Rubrivirga marina: one gene and its partners. The protein of the gene in region 2 interacts with the protein of the main gene of each other region in a pairwise test. Links are inferred from orthologs where the notes say so. Each region holds a gene or a part of one and is shown on either strand. Other genes may lie near its edges. The genes, in order: yhbY, rho and nusG.

What was found.
Region 1: the proteins of rho (region 2) and yhbY interact in binary tests that used the Escherichia coli proteins (3 or more experiments, as listed by UniProt). The link is inferred for Rubrivirga marina from one-to-one orthologs.
Region 3: the proteins of rho (region 2) and nusG interact in binary tests that used the Escherichia coli proteins (3 or more experiments, as listed by UniProt). The link is inferred for Rubrivirga marina from one-to-one orthologs.

The regions. Positions count from the first base shown.
Region 1 is NZ_MQWD01000001.1:836,572-839,530, forward strand. What follows is about bases 103-2,910. They hold yhbY (ribosome assembly RNA-binding protein YhbY), read left to right. Parts: upstream 103-1,259; coding sequence 1,260-1,562; downstream 1,563-2,910. Other genes in these bases: BSZ37_RS03270 (sulfite exporter TauE/SafE family protein), read left to right, coding at 103-656; BSZ37_RS03275 (DoxX family protein), read right to left, coding at 705-1,139; BSZ37_RS03285 (NAD-dependent malic enzyme), read right to left, coding at 1,603-2,910. Also shown: more of BSZ37_RS03270, read left to right, coding at 1-102; more of BSZ37_RS03285, read right to left, coding at 2,911-2,931.
Region 2 is NZ_MQWD01000001.1:1,191,924-1,195,050, forward strand. The notes cover bases 41-3,016. They hold rho (transcription termination factor Rho), read right to left. Parts: upstream 2,270-3,016; coding sequence 812-2,269; downstream 41-811. Other genes in these bases: BSZ37_RS04940 (TIGR01548 family HAD-type hydrolase), read right to left, coding at 41-739; tsaE (tRNA (adenosine(37)-N6)-threonylcarbamoyltransferase complex ATPase subunit type 1 TsaE), read right to left, coding at 2,436-2,876; BSZ37_RS04955 (Nif3-like dinuclear metal center hexameric protein), read left to right, coding at 2,946-3,016. Also shown: BSZ37_RS04935 (MFS transporter), read left to right, coding at 1-14; more of BSZ37_RS04940, read right to left, coding at 26-40; more of BSZ37_RS04955, read left to right, coding at 3,017-3,127. UniProt on the Escherichia coli protein: Facilitates transcription termination by a mechanism that involves Rho binding to the nascent RNA, activation of Rho's RNA-dependent ATPase activity, and release of the mRNA from the DNA template.
Region 3 is NZ_MQWD01000001.1:2,436,893-2,439,942, reverse strand. What follows is about bases 7-2,905. They hold nusG (transcription termination/antitermination protein NusG), read right to left. Parts: upstream 1,778-2,905; coding sequence 1,235-1,777; downstream 7-1,234. Other genes in these bases: tuf (elongation factor Tu), read right to left, coding at 2,289-2,905; secE (preprotein translocase subunit SecE), read right to left, coding at 1,818-2,033; rplK (50S ribosomal protein L11), read right to left, coding at 591-1,028; rplA (50S ribosomal protein L1), read right to left, coding at 7-490. In the rest of the region: more of rplA, read right to left, coding at 1-6; more of tuf, read right to left, coding at 2,906-3,050. UniProt on the Escherichia coli protein: Part of the processive rRNA transcription and antitermination complex (rrnTAC). The complex forms an RNA-chaperone ring around the RNA exit tunnel of RNA polymerase (RNAP).

The DNA of each region.
Region 1 (2,959 bases), 360 kb from region 2 along the record:
ACTCCGCCGCGACGGTCGCGGGCACGGCGAGCGCGGCGTTTGTCGGGACCGGGATCGTCGGGAGCGCGGCCTACTGGCGGTCCGGCGAGCTCGCCGCGCCGGGCGTCCGCCGCGACGCGCTCGTGCTGACCGCGGCGAGCGTTCTGGGCGCACTGGGCGGCAGCGCCCTGAATGCTGTGCTCGACCGCCAGTCGTTCGGCGTCGCCCTCGGCGTGTTCGTGGGGGCGACGGGCCTGCTCGTGTTTGCCCGCCAGCGGGGACTGCTCAAACCGGCGACGGCGCTCGACGCGGGGTCGAGGCGGGCACAGTGGCTCATGCTCGGCCTCGGCGTCGCCGTCGGCGTGCCCGGCGGGGCGCTGGGGGTCGGCGGGCCGGTGCTGGCCGTGCCGCTCCTCGTGCTGTGCGGCGTCCCGATGCTGACGGCTGTGGCGATGGCGCAGGTCCAGTCGGTCGCGATCGCCGGGTTCGCGACGCTCGGCTACGTGGTGCGCGGCACTGTCGACTGGCCGCTCGCGCTGCTGATCGGCGTGCCCCTCGTGATTGGCACCGTCATCGGCTGGCGACTGGCCCAGAAGACGCCGACGGAGCGGCTGACGACGCTCCTCGCTACCGTCCTCCTCGTGATCGGCGTCTACCTCGTGGCAACGGCCGTCTGAGGCCGCCCACCCCGGGCTCCGCGGCACCAAGGCGGGTGGGGTCGGTGTTCAAAGCCGAATGGGCTCGCGGCGGAGGTAATGGTCGAGGGCGTACCGGCCGGCGCCGGCGATCAGGAGCGCGACGAAGGCCACCAAGAAGAGGAACGGCTTCTCCATCCCGGAGAACGGCTCCCCTCCGTGCCGCACAAACGCGGCGACGGCCATCGTGAAGCCGGCGAAGACGGCTGCGGGACGCGTCAGCAGGCCCGCGGCGATCAACAGTCCCCCGACGAACTCACTGAGCGCCGCGGCCCAGGCGAACAGGGTTGGGAGGGGGAAGCCCATCTCGGCCGTCCCAGCGATGAAGCCCTCGGAGGGAGGCAGCTTGCCGAGGCCGTGCCCAAAAGCGAGCGACAGCCCGAAACCGAGGCGGAGGATCAGTAGCCCGAGGTCGGTGGCGCGGGAGGTGTCGCCGGTGCCGAAGAGAAGCGCGCGCGTCGTCATGGAGTCGAGTGGTGGGGCGGGCTCCAACCCGCTGCACGGTGAAAGGATCGGCGATCCACGGCAGGATCATGAGAGCCCGGACGACGTCGGGTAGCTTGCCGATCCACCGCTCCCTCGCCCGTGTCCGACCTCACCTCCAAGCAACGCGCTCACCTCCGCGGCCTCGCCCACCCCCTCAAGCCGACCGTCCACATCGGAAAGGAGGGCGTGACGGACGCCGCCGTTGACAACCTCCTCGAGACGCTGGCTGGCAGCGAGCTCGTAAAGGTCCGCGTGCTGGAGGCCGCGCCGCAGAGCGCGAAGGCGACGGCACACGCGCTGGCGGCGAAGGTCGCAGACGCCGTCGTGATACAAGTGATGGGCCGGAACGTGACGCTGTACCGGCCCGACCCAGACGAGCCGGAGATCCGACTCCCTCGCTGACCCTTCCGCCTGGCGCGGCGACCGGCCGACCGAGGCGGGCCTAGACGGAGGCCGCGGCCCGGACGGCCTTAATCACGTGCTCGTGGACGTCGGGGTGGAACGGGCTCGGCACCAGCTCCTCGTCCGGCGCGAGCGCGCTGATGGCCTCGGCCGCCGCCACCTTCATCGCGCTCGTAATGGCCGGTGCGCCCACGTCGAGCGCCGCCTTGAACAGGCCCGGGAAGGCGAGCGCGTTGTTGACGCTCCGCCCGTCGGCGGCGAAGGCGGCCCCGGCGGCGAGGGCCGCCTCGGGCGTGATTTCGGGCACCGGGTTCGACAGCGCAAGGACGATCTGGCCGGGCCGCACGAGCTCCGGCGTGATGAGCCCGATGACGCCCGTCGTGGCGATGAGGATGTCGGCCTCAGCCGCGGCGCCCTCCAGGCTGGCCGTCCGCCCGCCGCGGGCTTCGAGCCGTCGGCGCGCGTCCTCGCCGGGATCGACCCCGACGACCTCGAAGCCGGCATCCAACAACAGCCGCGCGATCGCGAGACCGGCGGCGCCGAGGCCGACCTGGGCGCAGACGAGGTCGCGACGCCCCTCCCGGCCCGTGTGGCGGAGCGCGCTGAGGACGGCCGCCAGCAGGACGGTCGCCGTCCCGTGCTGGTCGTCATGCATCACCGGCTGCGGGAGCCGGCGGATCAGCTCGTCCTCGATCCAGAAGCAGTCAGGCGTCCGGATGTCCTCGAGGTGGATCCCACCAAAGCTCGGCGCGATCCGGCAAACGGTGTCGACGAACGCCTCCGGGTCGGTCTCGTCGATGACAATAGGGACGGCGCCCAAGCCGACGAACCGGTCGTACAGCACCGACTTGCCTTCCATCACCGGGAGGCTCGCCAGCGCGCCGATGTTGCCCAGCCCGAGCACGCGCGTCCCATTCGTAAAGATGCCGACCGTCCGCCCGACGGCCGTGTACTGACGAGCGAGCGCCGGGTCTTTCTGGATGGCACGGCAGACGCGGGCGACGCCGGGCGTGTAGATCGTCCGGAGGTCTTCGAGGCGTTCGACCTCCGTCGTACGGACCGTCCGGATCTTGCCCCCCGCGTGCCGCTCGAACACGAGGTCCTTGACGTCGACGATCACCGTGTCGGTGTCCGTGCGGATGGCCGCCAGCACCTCCTCGAGGTGCTCCTCGTCGAACACCGACAGCGTGACGTCGCGAACGAAGTGGTCTCGCCCGATGTAGCGCGTCTCGATGTCGCCCACGAGCGCGCCGAGATCCCCAACGAGCCCGAGCAACCGCCCGATCATCCCGGGGCGCTGCGGGTTTCGGACCGTCAGGACGACGTCGTAGTCAGGGAGGGCCGGGCGGCCAGGGATGTCGGTGCGCATGGGCACAAGCTATCCCGAGCCAGGCCGC
Region 2 (3,127 bases):
CGGGGGCGCCGTAGCCGGGCCTGCGCTACTCGCTCGTGTCGCCGGAGTCGAACGTCGCCAGGAGCGCCGGGAGGGTGTCGGGCGTCGAGAGGACGACGCGGGCGCCGGCGCCCATCAGCGTCCGCCCGTGCTCGAGCACGTCGAGGCCGGGGGGCACCACGCCGACCGCCACGCAGCCGGCCGCGACCGCCGCGCGCATGTCGTCGACGGTGTCGCCGGCGTAGACGGCCTCCTCCGCCTCGACGCCGAGGTCGGCGAGGGCGAGCTCGAGGCCGTAGGGGTCCGGCTTTTCGCGGCCGGCCTGCCGGTCCATCCCCACCACGACCGGGATGTGGCCGTGCCACTCGAACCGTCGGAGCGTCCAGAGGGCGTCGGCCTCGGGGCGGCCGGTCACGAGCGCCAGCTTGTAGCGCTGGACGAGGTCCTCCAACGTCGACGTCTGGATGGCCGGCGGCTCGGTCGCGATGAGCCCGTCGTACTTCGTGCCCTGGTAGATCTGGTTGAACCGGTCCTTGATCGCCTCGAACGGCGCGTCGGCCTCGGCGACGCCGGCCTCACGGACGAACGCCTCGCTCAGCACCCAGTCGTTGTTGAACCCGCCGGCGTCCTTCTTGGCCTGGATCTGCTCGGGCGTGGGGCCCTCGCCAGCGAAGTGGGCCACGGTCTCGGTGATGGCCCGCCGGTACGAGCCGCGGACGTCCACGAGGACGCCGTCCATGTCGAGGAGAACTGCTTTCAAGGGGAAGAGGGCGGGGTGCGAGATGGGGGACGCGGGGAGCTCATGCCTCGATCCCGTAGCCCCCGATCCCTCCTAGCTGTTCATCGTCTCGAGGAACGCCTCGTTGCCGTCCGTCCCGCGCATCTTGTCGAGGAGGAACGTCATGGCGTCGGTCGGGCCCTGGTCGGCGAGGAGCTGCCGGAGGACCCAGATGCGGGCGAGGCGGTCCTGGGGGAGGAGGATCTCCTCGCGGCGCGTGCCCGAAGCGACGAGGTCGATGGCCGGGAACGTCCGGCGGTCGGCGAGGTCGCGCGAGAGGACGAGCTCCATGTTGCCGGTCCCCTTGAACTCCTCGAAGATGACGTCGTCCATGCGCGAGCCCGTGTCGACGAGGGCCGTCGCGATGACCGTCAGCGAGCCGCCTTCCTCGACGGCCCGGGCCGCGCCGAAGAGCCGCTTCGGGCCCCGCAGCGCGCTGGCGTCGAGGCCGCCTGACATCGTCCGGTTGCTGGTCTCGACGGCCGCGTTGTGGGCCCGCGCGAGGCGCGTGATCGAGTCGAGGAGGACCACGACGTCCTGCCCCGCCTCGACGAGCCGCTTGGCCTTCTCGAGCACGAGGTCGGCGATGTGGATCTGGCGCTCGGGCGACTCGTCGAACGTCGAGGCCACGATCTCGGCCGCCGGCACGGTCCGCTCGAAGTCCGTGACCTCCTCGGGCCGCTCGTCGATGAGGAGCACGATGACCGTCGCGTCCGGCTCGTTCCGGACGATCCCCCGCGCGATCTTCTGCAGGAGCACCGTCTTGCCCGACTTCGGCGGGGCCACGATGAGCCCGCGCTGGCCCTTCCCGATCGGCGCGAACAGGTCGATGATGCGCGTCGAGAGCTCGTCGGGCTCGGTCTCGAGCGTGAGCTGCTCGTCGGGGTAGGCCGGCGTAAGGAAGTCGAAGCTGAGCCGCTCGTCGAAGGCCTCCGGCGAGCGCCCGTTGATCGAGTGGACGCGGATGAGGGCGAAGAACCGCTCGCCCTCCTTCGGCGGCCGGACCTGTCCGTCGACCGTGTCGCCGACGCGGAGCGAGAACCGCTTGATCTGGCTCGGGCTGACGTAGATGTCGTCGGGCGAGGGGAGGTAGCTGTACTCGGCCGACCGGAGGAAGCCGTACCCGTCGGGGAGGATCTCGAGAATGCCCGTTTTGCGGATGAGGCCCTCCAGCGTCATCGCGTATGGGTCGAACCCGTGCATGTAGTCCGGCCAGCTCGCCGCGATGGGCTGGCGGACGCGCGGTGCGCGGCGGCGGCGGGCCTCGCGGCGCGGCGTCTCGGCCTCGGACCGTCGCGCGGCGGTCCGGGACCGCATCGCCGGCCGGTCGCTGACGGTAGTACGCTCCTCGTCGTCGTCGTCGCCGTCGTCGGACTCGACGTCGGCCTGGGCGCCGAGGATCTCGTAGATCAGGTCGCGGCGGCGGAGGTCGGCGTAGCCCTCGATCCCGAGTCGCCGCGCGATCTCGTAGAGCTCCGAGACCTTCTTCTGCTCGAGGGCTGCGATGTTCATGGGGGACGGGGCGCGGCCCGCAAAGCGGGCCGAGAGGAGAGGCGAGAGGGGATCGGCGGAGAGGGGCAGGAGGGCCGATCCATTAAGAAAACGAGACCTGGGCGCCGATGGAAGCGAAAATGTCGGCACGGGCTCTAACCCGCCCACTGCGGACGGGTTCGCCCGATCAGCGCTCGACGGCCTCGATCCGCCGCCGGTCGCCGCCGAGGTGAGCGAGGCGGAGCCAGACGGTCCGCGCCGGGAGCCAGCCGCCCGCCCGCTCAGGCCATTCGACGAGGGCGACGGCGTCGCCGTCGAGCAACTCGCCGAGGCCGAGCCGGCCCGCCTCGGCCTCGCTCTCGACCCGGTAGAGGTCGAGGTGGAGGAGCGCGCCGTCGCCGTGCTCCTGGACGAGCGCGAACGTCGGCGAGGTCACGGCGTCGCCGTCGAGGCCGAGCCCGTCGGCGACGCCATGCGCGAGGTGCGTCTTGCCGGCGCCGAGGTCGCCGGAGAGCGCGACGACGTCGCCGGGCTCGAGGCGCTCCGCCAGCCGGCGGCCGAGCGCGCGGGTAGCCTCGGCCGAGTCGGTCTCGGCGGGGAGGAGGTCGGAAAAGTCGGGCGCGTCCATGCGACGCCAACGCCGGCTCCGGCGCGTCGTTCTCCCGGATCCCCGCCCGCGCCGGCGCGTCCCGTCGCGGTGCCGACCGTTCACGACCTCGCCGACCACCTCGCCGGGCCGCTCGACCGCGCCCGCTACCACGCCGAGGGCGACCCGGCCGGCGTCTGGCTCGCCTCCGACCGCGAGGTCCGCCGCCTCGGCCTCCGCCTCGAGCCGGGCCGCCCGCCGTACGACTGGGCCGCGGCCTTCGACGCCGTCCT
Region 3 (3,050 bases), 1.2 Mb from region 2 along the record:
CCTTGACGGCCTCGACGGCCTCGGCGAGGTCGTTCGTGACCGTCCCCGACTTCGGGTTCGGCATGAGCCCGCGGGGGCCGAGCACGCGGCCGAGCCGGCCGACCTGCGGCATCACGTCGGGCGACGCGATGAGCACGTCGAAGTCGGTGAAGCCCTCATTCTGGATCTTGTCGACGTACTCGTCGAGGCCGACCATGTCGGCGCCGGCGGCCTCCGCCTCGGCCTGCTTGCCCTCGTTCGTGAGGACGAGCACGCGGACGGTCTTGCCGGTCCCGTGCGGGAGCGCGACCGAGCCGCGGACCATCTGGTCGGCGTGGCGGGGGTCGACGCCCAGCCGGATGTCGATGTCGACGGACTCCTCGAACTTGGCCCGACCCGTCATCTTGACGAGCTGCGCGGCCTGGTCGAGCGGGAGCGCGCCGCCGGCCTGCTCGGTCGCGGTCGCGACGAGCTCGGCCGCCTGACGGTAGCGCTTGCCTCTCTTTGCCATGGTTGTGTGGGGTGTGCGGTCCGAACGCCAGCGTGACTGGCTCCCGCGGTGGGGGGCGCGACGGGCGCCCGGTCAGTCGCCGCCGGGGCGGCGCGAATCGTTACGCGACCGGCGCGCCGGTGACGGTGATGCCCATCGACCGGGCCGTCCCCGCGATCATGCGGGCGGCGTTGTCGAGGTCGGTCGCGTTGAGGTCCTCGAGCTTCTGCTGAGCGATGTCGCGGCACTGCTCCCAGGTCACCTTGCCGACCTTCTCGCGGAGCGGGTCGCCGGCGCCCTTCTGGATCTTCGCCGCGTTCCGGAGGAGGACCGCCGCCGGCGGGCTCTTCGTGATGAACGTGAAGCTCTTGTCGCCGAAGACCGTGATCACGACCGGGATCACGAGGCCCATCTTGTCCTGCGTCGCGGCGTTGAACGCCTTGCAGAACTCCATGATGTTGACGCCCTTCTGACCGAGCGCCGGGCCGATCGGCGGGGCCGGGCTGGCCTGGCCGGCCTTGATCTGCAGCTTGATGTAGCCGTCGATTTTCTTCGCCATCGATATCTGTGCGGTGCCAACGCCGGGGTCACCGGCTCCCGCGAATGTGAGGCCGTGCCAACGCGGCACGGCGGAACGGAGAAGCTAGAGGCGGAGCCGCCCCAGAATGAGCCCTCAGACCGGCTTCGCCCGCCTTTCACCCCGCCTCGGCGGGCCGTTCGAAGAGACCGGCTCTCCGCCCTCCCAGAGCGACGACGAGGAGCGGATCAGCCCTCGTGCTCCACCTGGAGGTAGTCGAGCTCCAGCGGCGTCTTCCGCCCGAAGATCGAGACCATCACGCGGACCTTCATCTTGTCCGGGTAGACCTCCTCGACGAAGCCGGTGAACGTGTTGAACGGGCCGTCGACGACCTTGACGGCGTCGCCCTCCTTGAACGGGATCTCCATGACCTCGCCCTTGTCCTCGTCCATCATCCCGAGGATCCGGTTGACCTCGTCGGGCCGGAGCGGGACGGGCTCGCCGTTGGCGCCGAGGAAGCCGATCGTCGACGGCGCCCCGTTGATGACCTCGCGGAGGTACGGGTCGACGATGGCCTCGAGGAGGATGTAGCCGGGGAACGACGTCTTCTCGCGCGTCCGCTTCTTGCCGGCGCGCATCTCGAAGACCGTCTCGGTCGGGATCACGACCTGGGTCAGCTTGTCGTCGTAGCCGAGCCGCTCAACCTCGCTCTCCAGGTACTCCTTGACCTTCTTCTCGTGGCCGGAGAACGTCCGGAGGACGAACCACTTGCGGATCGGGGGGCGGGCCATGGGGGTATCGATGCGGGTGCGGAGCGCGGAGGGACGTCGCCTAGCTGCCGTAGATGAACCGGAGGGCCGTGCTGATCACTTCGTCGGCGAAGAAGATGAACAGCGCGGCGATGAGCGCCGCCACGAGCGTGAGCACCGTGTTGCTGATGAGCTCCTGGCGCTTGGGCCAGTTCACCTTCCGCATCTCCTTGCGGACCTCGACGAGGTAGTTCCCGAGCGCGCCACCAGGGGGCTTCGTCTGCGTCTGTGTCGCCATGAGTCGTGCCGCGGGGCGGCGGTTCTGTCAGTGAGGGCCGAGAGGCCGGGCACGGGCGGCAGGACTCGAACCTACAACCTGCGGTTTTGGAGACCGCTGCTCTGCCAATTGAGCTACGCCCGTTTAGCGGACCGCCGGCGCCCCGAAGGACGCCGGCGGACGCATCAATCTACGAACCGGCGGGCACCGTGTTCGGAAGGACCGATGGAGACCGCCGCCTCGGCGCGGGCGCCGAGGCGGTGACTCCAGGCCGGCTCAGTCGAGGATCTTGGAGACGACGCCGGCCCCCACGGTCCGCCCGCCCTCGCGGATCGCGAACCGGAGCCCCTCCTCCATCGCCACCGGGACGATGAGGTCCACCGTGAACTGCGTGTTGTCCCCCGGCATGACCATCTCGACCCCCTCGGCCAGCTCGATGTCCCCCGTCACGTCCGTCGTCCGGAAGTAGAACTGGGGACGGTACCCCTTGAAGAACGGGGTGTGCCGGCCCCCCTCGTCCTTCGACAGGATGTACACCTCGCACTCGAACCGCTTGTGCGGCGTGACGGCCCCCGGCTTCGTCAGGACCATCCCCCGCTCGACCGCCGTCTTCTCGATCCCCCGGAGGAGGATCCCCGCGTTGTCCCCGGCCTGGGCCGAGTCCAGGAGCTTCCTGAACATCTCGACGCCCGTCACCGTCGACGTCATCTTCTCCTCCTGCATCCCGACGATCTCGACGGGGTCCCCCACCTTGATCGACCCCCGCTCGACCCGGCCCGTCACGACGGTCCCCCGGCCCGTGATCGAGAACACGTCCTCGACCGGCATGAGGAACGGCCGGTCGACCGCCCGCTCCGGCGTCGGGATGTACGCGTCGACGGCCGACATGAGCTCGTCGACCTTCGCCACCCACTCCGGCTCCCCGTTCAGGGCCCCCAGCGCCGACCCCTGGATCACCGGGAGGTCGTCGCCCGGGAACTCGTAGCTCGAGAGGAGCTCGCGGACCTCCATCTCGACGAGCTCCAGGAGCTCCTCGTC